2 regions of the Corallincola platygyrae genome follow, and region 2 is predicted to be linked to the other one. Evidence: predicted binding sites of a transcription regulator. Region 2 holds the regulator's gene; the other holds the start of a gene.
What was found. The regulator ArgR, encoded in region 2, controls arginine synthesis, uptake and breakdown. The targets are predictions, from matches to a motif close to ANTGAATANNTATTCANT.
Positions count from the first base shown of each region.

Region 1: gltB (glutamate synthase large subunit) is a predicted target of ArgR. The motif match lies at 6,574-6,591, and genes of this name have one in related genera.

Region 1 covers NZ_BAABLI010000014.1:244,701-253,499, reverse strand. The annotation lists gene efpL (elongation factor P-like protein EfpL) at 1-126, opposite strand, end outside; gene ABEA14_RS12400 (glutamate synthase subunit beta) at 260-1,747, opposite strand; gene gltB (glutamate synthase large subunit) at 1,785-6,386, opposite strand; gene ABEA14_RS12390 (YajQ family cyclic di-GMP-binding protein) at 6,857-7,342, shown strand; gene ABEA14_RS12385 (NAD-dependent malic enzyme) at 7,391-8,799, shown strand, end outside.
Region 2 covers NZ_BAABLI010000008.1:502,881-511,679, forward strand. The annotation lists gene ggt (gamma-glutamyltransferase) at 1-954, shown strand, start outside; gene mnmL (tRNA modification radical SAM protein MnmL/YtqA) at 1,048-1,968, shown strand; gene argR (transcriptional regulator ArgR) at 1,989-2,456, opposite strand; gene mdh (malate dehydrogenase) at 2,723-3,652, shown strand; gene ispB (octaprenyl diphosphate synthase) at 3,716-4,687, opposite strand; gene rplU (50S ribosomal protein L21) at 4,952-5,263, shown strand; gene rpmA (50S ribosomal protein L27) at 5,283-5,540, shown strand; gene cgtA (Obg family GTPase CgtA) at 5,703-6,869, shown strand; gene ABEA14_RS07690 (threonine/serine exporter family protein) at 6,898-7,695, shown strand; gene ABEA14_RS07695 (threonine/serine exporter family protein) at 7,692-8,162, shown strand; gene folA (type 3 dihydrofolate reductase) at 8,189-8,680, shown strand; gene ABEA14_RS07705 (methyl-accepting chemotaxis protein) at 8,706-8,799, opposite strand, start outside.

The DNA of each region.
Region 1 (8,799 bases), on a different contig from region 2:
CCTGACTTTATAGAGCGTCGCAGCGCCTCTTGCGCTGGGGCTGCTGACTTCAACTTCTTTAGCTATTAAAAGTTTGCCATTGTGTTCAATGGCCATTCCGCGTTTTAAATCTGACGCCTTCGGCATAGTTATCTTCGGGTTAGAAATATTTGGCTAAATCTAACACGGTATTTACTGCCATTAAACGATTGAGCTGTTAGTCGTGAAGTCCGCATAAAAAAAAGCCCTTCGAGAGAAGGGCTTTTCAAAACAATGTCGACTAAGGCAAATAACTCTTACCCATCAGGAAGCTGTCAACTTCCCGGGCAGCGCGGCGGCCTTCGTCAATAGCCCATACAATAAGGCTCTGTCCACGACGAGCATCACCCGCGGCAAATACGCCTGGCACATTAGTGGCAAAATTATCGTATTCAGCTTTTGCGTTAGAGCGAGCGTCTTTTTCAACACCTAAAGCGTCCAAAAGTCCGCCTTCAGGGCCCATAAAGCCCATCGCTAATAGCACGATATCAGCAGGATAGACCTTCTCTGTTCCAGCGATCTCAACAGGTACCATACGGCCGTCGTCGGTTTTCTGCCATTCGATGCCTACGGTATGTACCGCTTTTACATTGCCGCTGTCGTCACCTTCGATGTGCTTAGTCATCATCTGATAGTCACGAGGGTCATCGCCTTGAACTGCAACGGCTTCTTGCTGACCATAATCAACCAGCTTAACTTTTGGCCATTGTGGCCAAGGGTTGTTGTCAGCACGCTGTGCTTCTGGCTCAGGCATAATTTCGAGCTGAATAACACTCTTACAACCGTGACGTAAAGAAGTACCTACGCAGTCAGTACCCGTATCACCACCACCAATGACAACCACATTTTTGTCTTTGGCATCGATGTATTCACCGTCAGCGTGATTGCTATCAAGAAGACTCTTGGTGTTTTTGCCCAGGAACTCCATGGCGAAGTGAATGCCATTAAGCTGACGCCCTTCAGCCGGCAGATCTCTCGGCACTGTTGCACCAGTAGCAATGACCACTGAGTCAAAGTTAGCTTTCAGATCGTCTGTAGAGATATCTTTGCCAACTTCGGTGTTGGTAACAAACACAATCCCTTCTTCAGCCAAGATATCAACACGGCGTTGAACGATCTCTTTCTGGAGCTTCATGTTGGGAATGCCATACATCAGCAATCCACCAATACGGTCAGCTCGTTCGTAAACAGTCACCATGTGACCAGCTTTGTTCAACTGAGCGGCTGCGGCCAAGCCTGCAGGGCCAGAGCCGATAACTGCAACCGTCTTGCCGGTGCGTCGCGCTGGTGGCTCAGCAACAACCCAGCCCTCTTCGAAAGCTCGCTCAATAATGGCGTACTCGTGGTGCTTAATCGTTACCGGATCTGCGTTGATACCCAATACACAACTGCCTTCACAAGGGGCAGGGCAGACACGACCGGTAAACTCCGGGAAGTTGTTGGTTTTGTGCAGTAATTGCACCGCTTCTTTCCAGCGACCGTTGTAAACAAGGTCATTCCACTCAGGGATGACGTTGTTTACGGGGCAGCCTGCGACAACTGGCGCGTACTGAGATTCGCCAGACTGACAGAAAGGTACGCCGCAATCCATACAACGGCTAGCCTGCTCTTTGATGCCTTCTTCAGGCATGTGTTCATGAACTTCCAGCCAATCGATCAAACGTTCTTTTGGATGACGATCTTCTGGCAGCGCACGTTCTACTTTTAAAAATCCTGTTGGGTTACCCATGATTCTTTCTCCGAACTCTTATCTCGTTGGCTCAGCGTTACTGAGCTGCCAGGTTTTTCAGGTGCATATCGAACGCTTCTACTGCGATATCATAGTCACTCTCGAACTTGCCACTTTCGCGGGCAATGTTCATGTAACTCTGCATGCGCTTGTAGTCGACAGGCATAACCTTAACGAACTTGGCCAGTGCGCCATCCCAATCTGCCAGCAACTCTTGTGCAACGTCTGATTTAGTCGCTTCTAGGTGCTGTTCGATAAGAGATTTCAGTTCATCACTTTCTGTTGCGTCTGTGATCTTCTCAAGTTCAACCATTTCCATGTTGCACTTGGAAGCAAAGTCGCCTTTAACATCCAGTACGTAAGCAACACCGCCGGACATGCCTGCTGCAAAATTACGGCCGGTTTCACCTAGAATGATTGCTTTACCACCGGTCATGTATTCACAACCGTGGTCACCCACGCCTTCGACAACCGCTGTTACACCGGAGTTTCGAACACAGAAACGCTCACCAGCGATACCGCGAATAAATGAGATACCGTCGGTGCCGCCAAAGAAGGCAACGTTACCGATAAGAATGTTCTCACGTGGCGCGAAAGGTGCTTCTTTGGCAGGGTAAACAACCAGCTTACCGCCACTTAGACCCTTACCGAAGTAGTCGTTGGCGTCACCTTCAAGCTCGAAACGGACACCCTTAGCTACAAAGGTACCGAAGCTCTGACCAGCCGAACCATTGAACTTCACCTTAATGGTGTCTTCAGGTAGGCCTTCGCCCTTGTACTTCTTAGAGATCTCGTTGGAGAGCATGGTACCAACACTACGGTCGGTATTGATGATCTCATAACTGAGATCAACGCTTTCCTGGTTTTCCAGCGCTGGTTGAGCGTCAGCGATCAACTTGCGATCAACGATATCGTGGATCAGATGCTTCTGTTCAATGCTACGGTAAAGGGTTTCACCTTCTGGCGTCTCTTGTTTAAACAGAATCGGGGTCAGATCGACGTGCTTGAACTTCCAGTGGTCGATATCGTCACGGATCTCTAGACACTGTGTTTGGCCAACCATTTCATCGATGGTACGGAAACCAAGTTCAGCCATGATTTCACGCAGACCTTCGGCCATCATGGTAAAGAAGTTAACGACGTGATCGACTTTACCTTTATAGCGCTTACGTAACTCAGGGTCTTGAGTCGCAATACCCACAGGGCAGGTGTTGAGGTGACACTTACGCATCATGGTACAGCCTTCCACAATCAGCGCTGCGGTGGCGATACCCCATTCCTCTGCACCGAGTAGGGTGGCTACAGCCAGGTCGCGAGGAGTCTTCATCTGACCATCGGCCTGTACCGTGATACGGCTACGAAGTTTGTTACGAACCAACGTCTGATGAGTTTCAGCCAGACCCAGCTCCCACGGCAGACCCGCGTGTTTGATTGAGCTCAGCGGCGAAGCACCGGTACCGCCGTCGTAACCAGCGATAAGTACAACGTCTGCGTAACCTTTACATACACCTGATGCAATGGTGCCTACGCCTGCTTCTGATACCAGCTTAACGTTGACACGAGCTTCACGGTTGGCGTTCTTCAGATCGTAGATCAGCTGAGCCAAATCCTCGATTGAATAAATATCGTGGTGAGGCGGAGGAGAAATCAGTCCCACACCTGGTGTTGAGCCACGAGTCTTACCAATCCAGGCATCGACTTTGTGGCCCGGTAGCTGCCCACCTTCACCTGGCTTAGCGCCCTGAGCCATCTTAATCTGCAGCTCTTCTGCATTGGCCAGGTAGTAACTGGTTACGCCGAAACGGCCAGATGCAACCTGTTTGATTTTCGATAGTTTGGAGTCGCCATTTGCTTCTGGCGTGAAGCGGATAGGATCTTCACCACCCTCACCAGAGTTACTCTTACCACCAATTCGGTTCATTGCCATCGCAAGGGTAGTGTGTGCTTCCCAAGAGATAGAACCAAACGACATGGCGCCTGTCGCAAAACGCTTGAAGATGTTTTCTGCCGGCTCAACTTCACTCAATGGAATTGAGGTTCGGTCAGATTTCAGCTTCATCAGACCACGCAGAGTAAATGCTTCGGTGCTCTGGTCATCGACATTCTTTGCGTATTCCTGGAACAGCGATTTGTCGTTCTGAGACGTTGCGTGTTGCAGCAAACGAATAGTTGTTGGGTTAAACAGATGGCGTTCACCATCCTTACGCCATGCGTATTCACCACCTGATTTCAACAGGTCGTCAACGTGGATGCGATCTGCCGATGGGAAACCTTCACGGTGGTTTGCCAACGCTTCTTTAGCGATCTCGTTGACACCTATACCCTGGATACGGCTAACGGTACCGGTGAAGTACTTTTCAATGACGTCGCTGTTTACACCCAGCGCTTCGAAGATCTGCGCGCCTTGATAAGACTGCAGAGTAGAGATACCCATCTTCGAGAAGATCTTCAGCAAGCCACTATTAACAGCTTTGATGTACTTACCAAATACTTCTTGATCAGACAGTTCGCTCTTAATCACGCCAGCATTGCGCAGCTCGAGTAGTGTCTCAAGTGCAAGGTAAGGGTTAACAGCTGATGCGCCGTAGCCAATCAGCGTTGCAAAGTGGTGAGTCTCACGTACGTCACCAGATTCAACAATGATGTCGGCTTTTGTACGCAGGCCTTCACGGATCAGGTAGTGGTGAACAGCAGATGTGATCAGCAGTGATGGGATCGCTGCATGATCTGTGTCGGTCGCGCGGTCACTCAGGATGATGATGGAATAACCGTCTTCAACTGCATCTTTTGCATATCGACATACACGGTCGATAGCTTTTTCTAACTCACCTTCAGCTCCGGTTGCTGGGAATACTGTGTCCAGCGTTTTGGCTTGGAAGTGATTGTGGTCGATATGCTTGAGCTTCATCAGTTGCTCGTTAAGCAGTACCGGTTGTTTGATTTCAACCTTGTGGCAGTGCAGAGGTGTTTCTGCCAATAGGTTTTGGTTGCCACCCACGTAGGTTTGCAGTGACATCACCATCTCTTCACGGATGGGGTCGATAGGTGGGTTGGTTACCTGCGCAAACAGTTGCTTGAAATAGTTGGACAAGTTTTGCGGCTTGTCTGAGAGCACTGCAAGCGGGCTGTCGGTACCCATGGCACCCAATGGTTCTTTGGCTGTGCCTACCATAGGCGCGAGGATCAAATTCAAATCTTCGTTGGTATAGCCAAACGCTTGCTGACGCTTGCGTAAATCATCCATTACCGGCTGTGCAACACTTGCCGCTGGCGTTGGCAGGTCATCAAGAACAATCTTATTTTCGTCTAGCCACTTTCCGTACGGCTGACGCGAGCAGATATCTGCTTTAACTTCGTCGTCAGAAATAATACGACCTTGTTCAAGGTCGGCGATAAAGATCTTACCAGGCTGCAATCGGCCTTTTTGAACAACCTTTGACTGGTCAACAATCAACGCGCCCGTTTCTGAGCCCATTACCACGATGCCGTCGTCTGTTACTAGGTAGCGAGAAGGGCGAAGACCGTTACGGTCAAGCGTTGCACCAATCACGTTACCGTCAGTGAAGCTGATAGACGCTGGGCCATCCCACGGTTCCATGATGCAACTGTAGTACTCGTAGAAAGCACGTTTAACCGGATCCATGTCGGTCTGGCTTTGCCACGCTTCTGGCACAACCATCATCATAACCTGAGCGAGAGGGCGACCACTTAGTACGAGCAGTTCAACGGCCATATCCAGGTTGGCTGAGTCAGAGTTACTGCGGTTACATATTGGCAACAGCATGTCCATCTCGGCCTGACTGAAGTTCACTGAATCAAACAGTGCTTCACGTGCTGCCATCCAGTTGACGTTGCCTTTAACCGTGTTGATTTCACCGTTATGAGACATGTAGCGGAAAGGTTGTGCACGACGCCAGGCAGGGAACGTGTTGGTAGAAAAACGGGAGTGGAACATCGCCAGTGAGCTGGTAACGTCAGGGTTTTGAAGATCCAGGTAGTACTTGCGTACCTGAGCCGTTGTCAGCTGACCTTTATAAACGATAGTCCGTGTAGAGAGAGAGGCGATGTAACAGTCATCTTTCTCTTTTACCACGTTATTGTTGAGCGTATGACCCGTATACTTACGCAATACAAACAGCTTACGTTCGAATTCTTGCTGGCTGAGGTCTGCAGGCTTTTCGATAAATACCTGCTCAGTCGTTGGCTCAGTATCAAGTGCCGCTTGACCGAGGCTTGAATTGTCACGTGGTACAGGACGATAACCTAGCAGTGTCATACCCAATTTTTGAATGTTCTGGTTAAGAACGTTACGACACTTAGCTGCTTCTTGTACGTTGGGTGGGAAAAATACCATACCAACGCCGTACTCGCCTTTTTCGGGCAGTGTAAAGCCAAGTTTTGTTGACTCAGCTTTAAAGAAATCATGGGGGATCTGAATAAGAATACCGGCGCCGTCACCACTATGAACGTCACAGCCCGTGCCGCCACGGTGCTCCATGCAGGTAAGCATGGTGAGTGCGTTTTCAATAATATCGTGCGACTTTTCACCTTTCAGGCTGGCAACAAAGCCGATACCACAACTGTCATGCTCGAAATCCGAGCGATAAAGGCCAGTAGATTGTTTGCTACTAGTGGTCATCTAACACTTCCTATATCGGGGTGCGTTTCTGTTAACGGGATGCACCTGTTTTCATTGGATCGGGCAATTACGCATCAGCGTCTACTTCTTCGAGTAACCGGGCGAGTGTTAACGCACTTCGGTGCCTGATCGATCCCTCTGTGGCCCACACCACCAACCATTTCCTAGCGACAGGGAAGCTGAGGCGATTGTGTAATTATTCAACACAACACAGATTTTATGTGGGCCGAACCGCTGTTTATACCATCATCCGATGCATATTTCTCGCTTTTTATTCAAAAAAAATGCATGAATATTGAGTTATTGAGGTGGGGTATTCATTTTTACTGAGGCGTTAGTCAACAGATGAAGAGTGGAAACAACCTTCGAATTTTCTTTTAAAAATGACTGACTAACCATGATTCAGCGCAGGGAAACAGTTAGAATTCATCCCTTGAAAAGTAACCAATACCAGCCAGTCGGAGTGCACCATGCCGTCGTTTGACATCGTATCTGAAGTAGATGCCGTTGAAGTAAAGAATTCTGTTGATAATGCCAATAGAGAGTTGAGTACACGTTTCGATTTTCGAAATGTTGAAGCCAGTTTTGAGCTAAAGGAGCTGGTCGTAACTTTGAAAGCGGAAGCAGAGTTTCAGCTTCAACAGATGGAGGACATTCTCCGCAGTGCAATGGTTAAACGCAGCGTAGATCCAAAAGCAATCAAAGTGGATGAAAAAGATATCCATACCGGCAAAACCTTTAGCCGTAACATTCGCTTTCAACAGGGCATAGAGCAGGTGCTTTCAAAAAAGATCGTAAAAATGATCAAGGATAAGAAGATGAAAGTGCAGGCGTCTATTCAAGGTGAGAAGTTGAGGGTGACCGGCAAGAAACGTGATGATCTGCAGGGCGTCATGGCGATGCTAAAAGCAGCAGAGCTGGAACAACCCCTGCAGTTCAATAACTTCCGAGATTAAACAGACTTAGAAGCTAAACTGGTTCCCCTACAATAATCGAGTATAAGAATGCCCAATAAACGTCCCGTCTATATCCCTTACGCAGGACCAATCTTGCTGGAAACCGCACTGTTAAATAAAGGCAGTGGATTTTCTGAGGAGGAGCGCAAAGAGTTCAATCTGGAAGGATTGGTTCCTAACGCGATTGAAACTATCGAAGAGCAGAGTGAGCGCGCATATCATCAGTTCACTGCGTTTGAATCTGACATAGATAAGCACATTTATCTGAGAAATATTCAGGACACTAACGAGACACTGTTTTATCGACTGGTGGCTGACCATATCACTGAGATGATGCCGATTATCTACACCCCAACCGTTGGGCATGCGTGCGAGCAGTTTTCTCGCAACTATCGCCGAGCTCGAGGTTTGTTTATCAGCTACCCCGACAGAGAGCGCATCGAGGACATTCTTAACAACTCCATACGCCACAATGTGAAGGTCATTGTTATCACCGATGGTGAGCGTATTTTGGGATTGGGTGACCAGGGCATTGGTGGCATGGGCATTCCGATTGGCAAGCTGAGCCTATATACCGCATGTGGCGGTATCAGCCCGGCTTATACATTGCCGTTGGTGCTGGACGTGGGTACCAATAATCCAAACCTGATAGATGATCCCATGTACTTGGGTTGGCGCCATCCACGCATAACGGGTGACGAATACTACCAGTTTGTTGATGATGTGATGGAAGCGATCAAGGTGCGTTGGCCTGAAGCGCTTGTGCAATTCGAGGACTTCGCTCAGAAGAACGCAATGCCGGTACTTGAGCGTTATAAAGACAAGGTTTGCTGCTTTAATGATGATATCCAAGGTACGGCTGCTGTAACCGTCGGCTCCTTGCTTGCAGCTTGCCGCGCTGCCGGAACGACGCTGCGCTCGCAAAAAATCGTGTTTTTGGGGGCTGGTTCTGCGGGTTGCGGTATTGCTGAAGCGATCATTGCTCAAATGGTCGCTGAGGGTATCAGTGAGGAGCAAGCACGTTCACAGGTGTTTATGGTTGACCGTTGGGGCCTACTTCAGGAGGGAATGCCGAACTTGCTTGCTTTCCAACAGAAGCTGACTCAAACCACCACAGCGACCGCAGACTGGGAAGTCGAGGGAAGTAATGTATCTTTGTTAGATGTGGTGAAGAATGCGGCACCCAGTGTACTGATTGGTGTTTCGGGTGTACCAGGCTTGTTCACCGAAGAGGTGATCAAAGAGATGCACAAGCAGTGTGCTCGTCCCATAGTCTTGCCTCTATCAAACCCAACCAGTCGTGTTGAGGGTAGGCCAGTTGATATCCTCAATTGGACCAATGGTGAAGCACTGGTTGCAACAGGGAGTCCTTTCGCACCAGTAACTCTGGGTGATCGGAAAATAGACATTGCGCAATGCAACAATAGCTATATCTTCCCCGGAATTGGATTAGGTGC
Region 2 (8,799 bases):
TTCCTCAGCTATGAAGATCTGGCAACACACACCTCTGACTGGGTAGCCCCAGTGTCGACTAACTATCGAGGCTACGATCTTTGGGAATTGCCACCAAACGGGCAGGGCATTGCTGCACTGCAGATCCTGAATATCCTGGAGCCCTACGACATTGCCAAAATGGGATTCGATAGTCCCGAGTATGTGCACCTGTTTGTTGAAGCGAAAAAATTAGCATTTGAGGACCGCGCAAAATTCTATGCCGATCCGGCTTTTAACGAACTTCCTGTCTCAGGGTTGATATCTAAGGCGTACGCCAAAGAACGCGCAAAGCTGATCGATGTTAACAAGGCTGCCAAACGGCTGGATGCGGGTAATCCGGCACTGTATCACGGCGATACCATCTATCTGACGACAGCTGACAGTGAAGGCAATATGGTATCGCTGATCCAGAGTAACTATCGTGGTATGGGCTCAGGCATGACACCTCCGGAGCTGGGCTTTGTGCTTCAGGATCGCGGCCAAATGTTTACCCTGGAACCTGGTCACTTCAATAGCTATGAGCCCGGTAAGCGCCCCTTCCACACCATTATTCCCGCCTTTGTCACCAAAGAAGGTAAGCCATGGATGAGTTATGGTGTGATGGGAGGCGCGACTCAGCCGCAGATGCATGCTCAAATCCTTATCAACATGATCGATTTTGGTATGAATCTGCAGGAAGCTGGGGATGCACCACGTATTCTTCATACCGGCTCCAGTCAACCAACCGGCGAGCAGATGACAGACGGCGGTTACGTTAGCCTTGAGAATGGCTTTTCTGCCCATACCCGACGTGCATTGGTTCAGATGGGACACACGTTGCAGGAAGCGTCGGGACCGTACGGTGGCTATCAGGCGATCATGCGGGATCTCGAGTCGGGTGTGTATTACGGTGCGTCAGAATCCCGCAAGGATGGTCAGGCCGCAGGCTATTAAGTCACACCGACTGCTGTAGATAGGCTATTGAATATCACCCTGCTTGATCCCAAGCAGGGTTTTTCCTCATTGGCTGACTAAAATGTCGCCGCTATGCAAACACCTTTATTTCACAGCTTTGGTCATTACCTGAAGCAGCGCTTTGGCCACAAGGTCAGAAAGCTGTCCTTGCATGGTAATTTCAGTTGCCCGAACCGTGATGGCACCCTCGGGCGGGGTGGCTGTACCTTCTGTAATGTGGCGTCTTTTGTTGATGAGTCGGCGAAAATTCAGACAATTGAACAGCAGTTGGTGGTAAGGGAGCACGAGTTAAAGCGTAAAGCAGATGCATATTTGGCGTACTTTCAGGCGTACACCAGCACCTATGGTGAGCAGAAGCAATTGCAACGCCTATATGATGAGGCGTTGGCGGCACAGAATATCGTCGGATTGTGCGTCGGCACGCGGCCAGATTGTGTGCCCGACGGCGTGTTAGATATGCTTGTCGACTACCAATCGCAAGGGCAGGAGATCTGGTTGGAGTTGGGGTTGCAGACGGCGAATGATCAAACGCTGAAACGCATTAACCGTGGCCATGAATTTGCTGCCTATTGTGACACCGTCGAGCGGGCCCAACAGCGCGGCCTGAAAGTATGTACTCACTTGATTGCCGGACTACCTGGTGAAACCAAACTTGATTCGCTGGACACGCTGAACAAGGTATTGGATGTCGGGGTTGATGGCTTAAAGCTACATCCCCTGCATATTGTGGAAGGTAGCGTGATGGCAAAGGCTTGGCGTGCTGGGCGAATGCCGACCATCGATCAGGAGAGTTACGCAGATATTGCAGCTGAAATGATTCAGCGCACACCGGCTAACGTGGTGTTTCACCGTATCTCGGCCCATGCCAGACCACCGACTCTGTTGGCTCCGGATTGGTGCCAGGATAAGTGGTTGGGGCCACGTCTGATAGAAGAGAGATTAAAGCGAAGCGGGCCACAGGGGTGCTTAACAGAACAGCGGTTTGTGGCCTGACCTAAATACTTGATTGGTGATTAGCTGGAGAAAGCGAACAGGTTCTTCACTGCACCCACAGTTTTGTCCATCTCTTTAATGCTGGTCGGGGTGATAAAGATGGTGTCGTCACCGGCGATTGTACCCAAAATACCTTCGGCTTTGCCCAAAGAATCGAGTAGTCGGGCTATTAGCTGTGCTGCGCCAGGGCTGGTGCGGATAACAATAGCAACTTCGTTGTAGTCGATATCGAGAACTAGGTTCTTAAGCTGACTGGAAGTGGTGGGAACACCGAGCTCGATTGGCAAGCAGTAGACCATCTCTTGTTTGGCGTTGCGTGTGCGCACTGCACCAAACTTACTGAGCATTCGGGAGACTTTGGATTGGTTGATGTTGGCGAAGCCCTGCTGCTGCAGCGCTTTGACAATTTCCCCTTGGGATCCGAAGCACTCTTCTTTCAACAGGTTCTTGAACGAGCGTACCAAGTCTTCCTGTTTACCGTAATTCATTACTCAAATGACTACCATTCAAAAATTATGCACTCATTCTGCATAAAATTGCACTTCTCTGCAAGAGCGGAACGCTGACTGCAAAATAATCGTTGGCAGCCAAGGTTTACGCACTTTGCGCACTATTTGTTACGGGTTCAATCCGTGATCTCGGTAGTGTGACATTGATTGTATTTTCTACCTCCTTGTTTTATCGTTTTTTCAGCTCCCATGGGGGCGGAAAAGCTAAAGTCTCCTAAGATTCTCCATAAAGAAGGGAACCCACAATGAAAGTCGCTGTATTAGGTGCTGCTGGCGGTATCGGCCAGGCACTCTCTTTGTTATTGAAAACACAACTTCCAGCTGGTTCTGAGCTGGCCCTGTATGACATCGCTCCTGTAACGCCTGGCGTGGCAAAGGATCTGAGTCATATTCCTACCCAAGTAGCGATTGAAGGTTATGGCCAGGACGGTCTGAATCAGGCACTGACAGGTGCCGACATTGTATTAATCCCAGCAGGTGTACCGCGTAAACCGGGCATGGACCGTGCGGACCTGTTTAACTTTAACGCGGGTATCGTTAAGACCCTGGTTGAAGCCATTGCTGAACAGTGCCCTAAAGCCTGCGTCGGTATCATCACTAACCCTGTAAACACCACGGTAGCAATTGCTGCTGAAGTGCTGAAAAAAGCGGGCGTTTACGATCCCAAAAAACTGTTCGGTGTTACAACACTGGATGTGATCCGTGCTGAAGCCTTTATTGCTGAAGCCAAGGGCCTGAATCCAGAAGAAGTAAATATTAACGTGATCGGTGGTCACAGTGGTGTCACCATTCTGCCATTGCTGTCTCAGCTTGGTCTGGATTTCAGCGACGAAGAGATCGCAGCGCTGACTGACCGTATTCAGAACGCTGGTACTGAGGTAGTTGAAGCCAAAGCTGGCGGCGGCTCTGCAACCCTTTCTATGGGCCAGGCGGCTGCACGCTTCTGTTTGTCGCTGGTTAAAGCGATGCAAGGCGAAGCCGTTGTTGAGTGCGCCTATGTTGAAGGCCCTGGTGAGCACACCAAGTTCTTCGCTCAACCAGTTAAGCTGGGTCCAGAAGGTGTAGAAGCTGTACTGCCATATGGTGATGTCAGTGCATTTGAGCAAACCGCACTGGAAGGCATGATGGATACACTCCAGGGTGATATCCAGAAAGGTATTGAATTCGCAGGTTAATCATTCTGTGAGGCAATAAAAAAAGGCGCCAATCGGCGCCTTTTCTATGTGAGCAGCAAAAGACTAGTGGTCGCGTTGTACCGCTATTCGTGCCAGCGCTATCAACGCACCTTTGTAATCGCTGTCAGGCAAGTGTTCGAGTGCAGCGACCGCTTTTGCGGCTTCTTCATCAGCGCGCAGGCGGGTATAGGCAAACGCATCTGTTGATTCAATGGCGGCAACGATATTCGGCAATTGCGCTGGGTCTGCACCATGCTCAATCGCATCTCGGATTATCTTGCGCTGTGCGTCTGTGCCAACTTGCATTGCCCTAATAAGGGGGAGGGTGGGTTTACCCTCTGCCAAATCGTCACCCAGGTTCTTACCCAGTGCATCCGCATCCGCAGTGTAGTCAAGCAAGTCATCGACTAATTGGAATGCCGTGCCCAGATAACGGCCATAATCGGCCATCGCTGTTTTTATCGTGTCTGGTTCGTCAGCCAGTTCTGCTGCTAAGTGAGTGGCAGCTTCAAACAGCTTGGCCGTCTTACAGTAGATGACTTCCATGTAGCGTGCTTCATCTGTATCCGGGTCGTTGCAGTTCATTAACTGCATGACTTCCCCTTCGGCTATAACATTGGTGGCATCTGCCAATACGTGCATGACTTGCATCGAATCCAAGGTCACCATCATTTGGAAAGCGCGTGTATACAGGAAGTCGCCAACCAAGACGCTGGCCTGATCACCAAACATGGCGTTTGCTGTTTTGCGGCCGCGACGCATAGTGGATTCATCCACGACATCATCATGAAGTAAGGTCGCAGTGTGGATAAACTCGATAATGGCCGCTAAAACACGGTGTTTTTCGCCCTCATAGCCAAGCGCACGAGCAGCCAATGTAGTCAGAAGGGGACGCAGTCGCTTACCGCCGCTGTTAACTATATAGAAGCCGAGTTGGTTAATCAGGGCAACATCGGAGTCCAATTGCTCCATAATGGCGTGGTTGACCTGCTGCATGTCTTCTTCGGCAAGTTGCCGAATTTGCTCGAGATTCATTTCGTTCCTGAGAGTAATAGTTTATTTTTAGCGGCTGGGCATGAATGTCCATTTCAAAGCAGCAGATTCTAGCCTTTATTTATGTGCTAAAACAGTCTGATGTGATAACGATTCCGGCACACATGAGTAACACAACAGTAAACTGAAATTTGCCTTGATCGGTTAAAAACTTTTCAGTAGAATGCGCGCCCTATTGTGAATAGTAAATCGTGTCTGTCGGCCTGTATTAGATTGTCGAGGCACGCATACCAGCGGAGTTAAATCATGTACGCGGTTTTCCAAAGTGGCGGTAAGCAACACCGTGTAGCCGAGGGGCAAACCGTTCGCTTAGAAAAGCTGAACGCAGAGACCGGCGCTACTGTCGAATTCGACAAAGTGTTGATGGTTGCCAACGGTGAAGATATCAAGGTGGGTGCACCTTACGTTGATGGCAGTAAAATTACTGCTGAAGTCGTAACTCACGGTCGTGGCGCTAAGATCAAGATCGTTAAGTTCCGTCGTCGTAAGCACTCTCGTAAGCAGATGGGCCACCGTCAGTGGTTCACTGAAGTCAAAATCACTGGCATCAGTGCTTAAGTTTCAGGAGTAGAGTCAGATGGCACATAAAAAGGCAGGTGGTAGTACCCGAAACGGACGCGATTCAGAAAGTAAGCGTCTTGGCGTTAAGCGTTTCGGTGGCGAGTCAGTATTGGCTGGCAACATCATCGTTCGTCAGCGTGGTACTAAGTTCCACGCAGGCACTAACGTAGGTATCGGTAAAGACCACACATTGTTCGCAACTGCTAACGGTAAAGTTCAGTTCGAAGTTAAAGGTCCTAAGAACCGTAAATACGTAAGCATCGTAGCTGAGTAAGCTAAGCTGCTTGAAAAAGGCCTCGCGTGATGCGGGGCTTTTTTGTTTCTGAAGCCTGTAGCCGTGCTAAGGTTATACCAATCCGCATATTCTTATTCGGGTTGGTATTAGATATATCGGTCGAGCATTCGGTTCGACACAGGTTACCTCGAGAGTCAGTCCATGAAGTTTGTTGATGAAGCAGTGATCCGCGTTGAAGCGGGTGACGGTGGTAACGGCATCGTAAGTTTCCGCCGTGAAAAGTATGTGCCCAAAGGTGGCCCGGATGGTGGCGACGGCGGTGATGGCGGCGACGTGTATCTGGTGGCAGATGAAAACCTGAATACCTTGATCGATTATCGCTTTGAACGTTTTCATCGCGCTGAGCGCGGTACCAATGGCCAGGGGGCCAACTGTACTGGTAAGCGTGGTGGTGATCTCGAGCTGCGCGTGCCTGTAGGAACCCGCGCCACCGATCAAGATACAGGTGAAGTGATTGGTGACTTAACTCGTCACGAGCAGAAGCTGATGGTGGCGAAAGGTGGCTTCCACGGTTTGGGTAATGCCCGATTCAAAAGCAGTACCAACCGCGCGCCGCGTCAAAAAACGATGGGCACACCAGGTGAAGTACGCAGCCTTAAGATGGAGCTGATGCTACTGGCTGATGTTGGTCTGTTAGGTTTCCCAAATGCGGGTAAATCTACCTTCATCCGTTCAGTTTCCGCTGCCAAGCCCAAGGTTGCCGACTATCCTTTCACCACGTTGGTACCAAACCTTGGTGTGGTTCGTCCCGAGTCTCATCGCAGCTTTGTGATTGCAGATATTCCGGGGCTGATTGAAGGTGCCGCAGAAGGTGCTGGGCTGGGCATTCGCTTTTTGAAGCACCTGGAACGTTGCCGTCTTTTATTGCATGTGGTGGATATCTGTCCGGTCGATGGCTCAGATCCTGCCGAAAGTGCCGTGACTATCTTGGAAGAGTTAGCACGGTACAGTCCGAAACTGGCTGAAAAGCCGCGCTGGCTGGTATTCAACAAAACTGACCTGGTGCTTGAAGAGGAAGCGGACGAGATCATCGCCCGTGTCGTTGAAGCGTTAGGTTGGGAAGGCGACGTTTACCGCATGTCTGCGTTCAACAAAGAGGGCACGGATCCACTTTGCTGGAAGATCCTGGAATACCTGGATACCCTGCCAAGTGATCGTCTGGCCGAAGTCGAAGAAGCCGACAAGGTCGAGTTCCAGTGGGACCATTACCATGAATCTCAAATCGCTGCTGCAGCGGAGGAAGATTGGGACGATGATTGGGATGATGACGACGACGATCATGATGTAGAGATTATCTATAAGCCATAATCCTCTTTTTGCATGACGGAACAGAGTTATGTCATCGCAGCAGAAAGCTCAGTTAACTCTAGAGCAACATGAAGAAGCAACTCGACTCGCTTTATGGGGCGGGCAGTTGCTTCTCCAATACGGCGCCGAAAGCCAGTTAGTTGAAACCCTCACCCATAGGTTAGGAACCGCCCTTGGCTGTGACTGGATGGACCTGGCTGTCTCCCACAATGCCATCGTGCTTACGTCTGTCTCCGGCCCACGATACTTAACTAAAACTCGTCGCATCGTTGACCGTGGCATCAACATGACGACGGTCAGCGAGATCTGCCGCCTGGTGGTGATGGTCGAGAAAGGCCTGAAAGACGCCAACGAGGTACGAAAGAAGCTTCGTCAGTTGAGTGACAAACAGTTTCACTACAACCGCTGGTTAATGATCCTGATGGTTGGCCTGTCCTGTGCTTGTTTCGCTCGTTTGCAGGGGGGGGACTGGCCCGTATTTGGCGTGACGTTTGTTGCGTCAGCGGTGGCCATGTTTGTGCGTCAGGAGTTGCATCATCGTGGTTATCACCTGTTGATGAACTGGGTGCTATCCGCTGCTGCCGCAACCTCTGTGGCAGCGCTAGCGCCAGCCTTTAGTCTGGGCAATAAGCCCGAACTTGCAATGGCTGCCAGTGTGTTATTGCTGGTGCCCGGCTTCCCCCTGATGAATGCCATCTCTGATATGGTCAAAGGCCATGTCAATGTTGGTATTGCTCGTTGGACCTGGGCGTCGATGATGGTGCTGAGTGTCGCGTTAGGCATCTTATTAGCGATGAATCTAACGGGTGTATGGGGGTGGCTGTGATGGAGCTGCTGATTACCCTGCTGGATGACGCCTTCTTCAGTGCGATACCTGCTATTGGTTTCGCCATGTTGTTTAACGTACCGAAAAAGGCGCTCGCCTATTGCGGCGCTGCCGCAGCCATCGCCCATAGTTTACGCACCCTGTTAATCAGTTTTGGTATGTCAGTTGAGCTGGGCTCATTTTTAGTCTCGGTATTGGTCGGTGTATTGGCGTTTCATTGGGCTAAGAAAAAACTGGTACCCGAGCAGGTGTTTACTGTGGCCGCGATTATCCCAATGATCCCTGGTAAGTTCGCATTTGCGACTATGGTTGGTTTGGTTCAACTCAATATCGATGGCGCTGTCTCACCCTGGCTGTTGGGGGATGTGATTGATAATGGATTAAAAACCCTATTTATTCTCGGTGCGCTCAGTGTAGGCTTAGCCATTCCACAGCTTTTCTTGGAACGCAGTAAACCGGTCGTCTAATACGACCGGCGTTAAAGGACCCTAGCATGAAGATCTCGCTTATTGCCGCAATGGCCAACGACCGAGTTATTGGTAAAGACAACCAGATGCCTTGGCATCTACCCGCTGATTTAAAACACTTCAAGGCTGTCACTTTGGGCAAGCCCGTGGTGATGGGGCGTAAGACATTTGAGTCTATCGGCCGCCCATTGCCGGGTCGCCAGAATATTGTGATCACGCGTGATCCTGAGTGGACCGCTGACGACGTAACCGTCGTTCATGGTACAGAGCAGGCGATGATAGCGGCAGGCCCGGTTGAGGAACTGATGATTATTGGTGGTGGAAACATCTACCAGCAGTTTTTGTCCCAGGCGGATCGTCTTTATCTGACCTTCATTGAACTCGATGCTGAGGGAGATGCCTGGTTCCCAGATTACCAAGCGGAAAAGTGGAATGAGATCGAATCAGAAAGCCATGGGCCGGATGATAAGAATCGATACAACTACCGTTTTGTGACATTAGAAAAAAAGGGCTTATAAGCCCTTTTTTTCTATCTCAGAATCGTTACAGCTTAAATCGACTGACAGATTGTTGTAGCTGCTCAGCAAGCTGAGAGACTGACTGACTGGCATCGGATGTTGCCTGGGCGCCTTGGCTG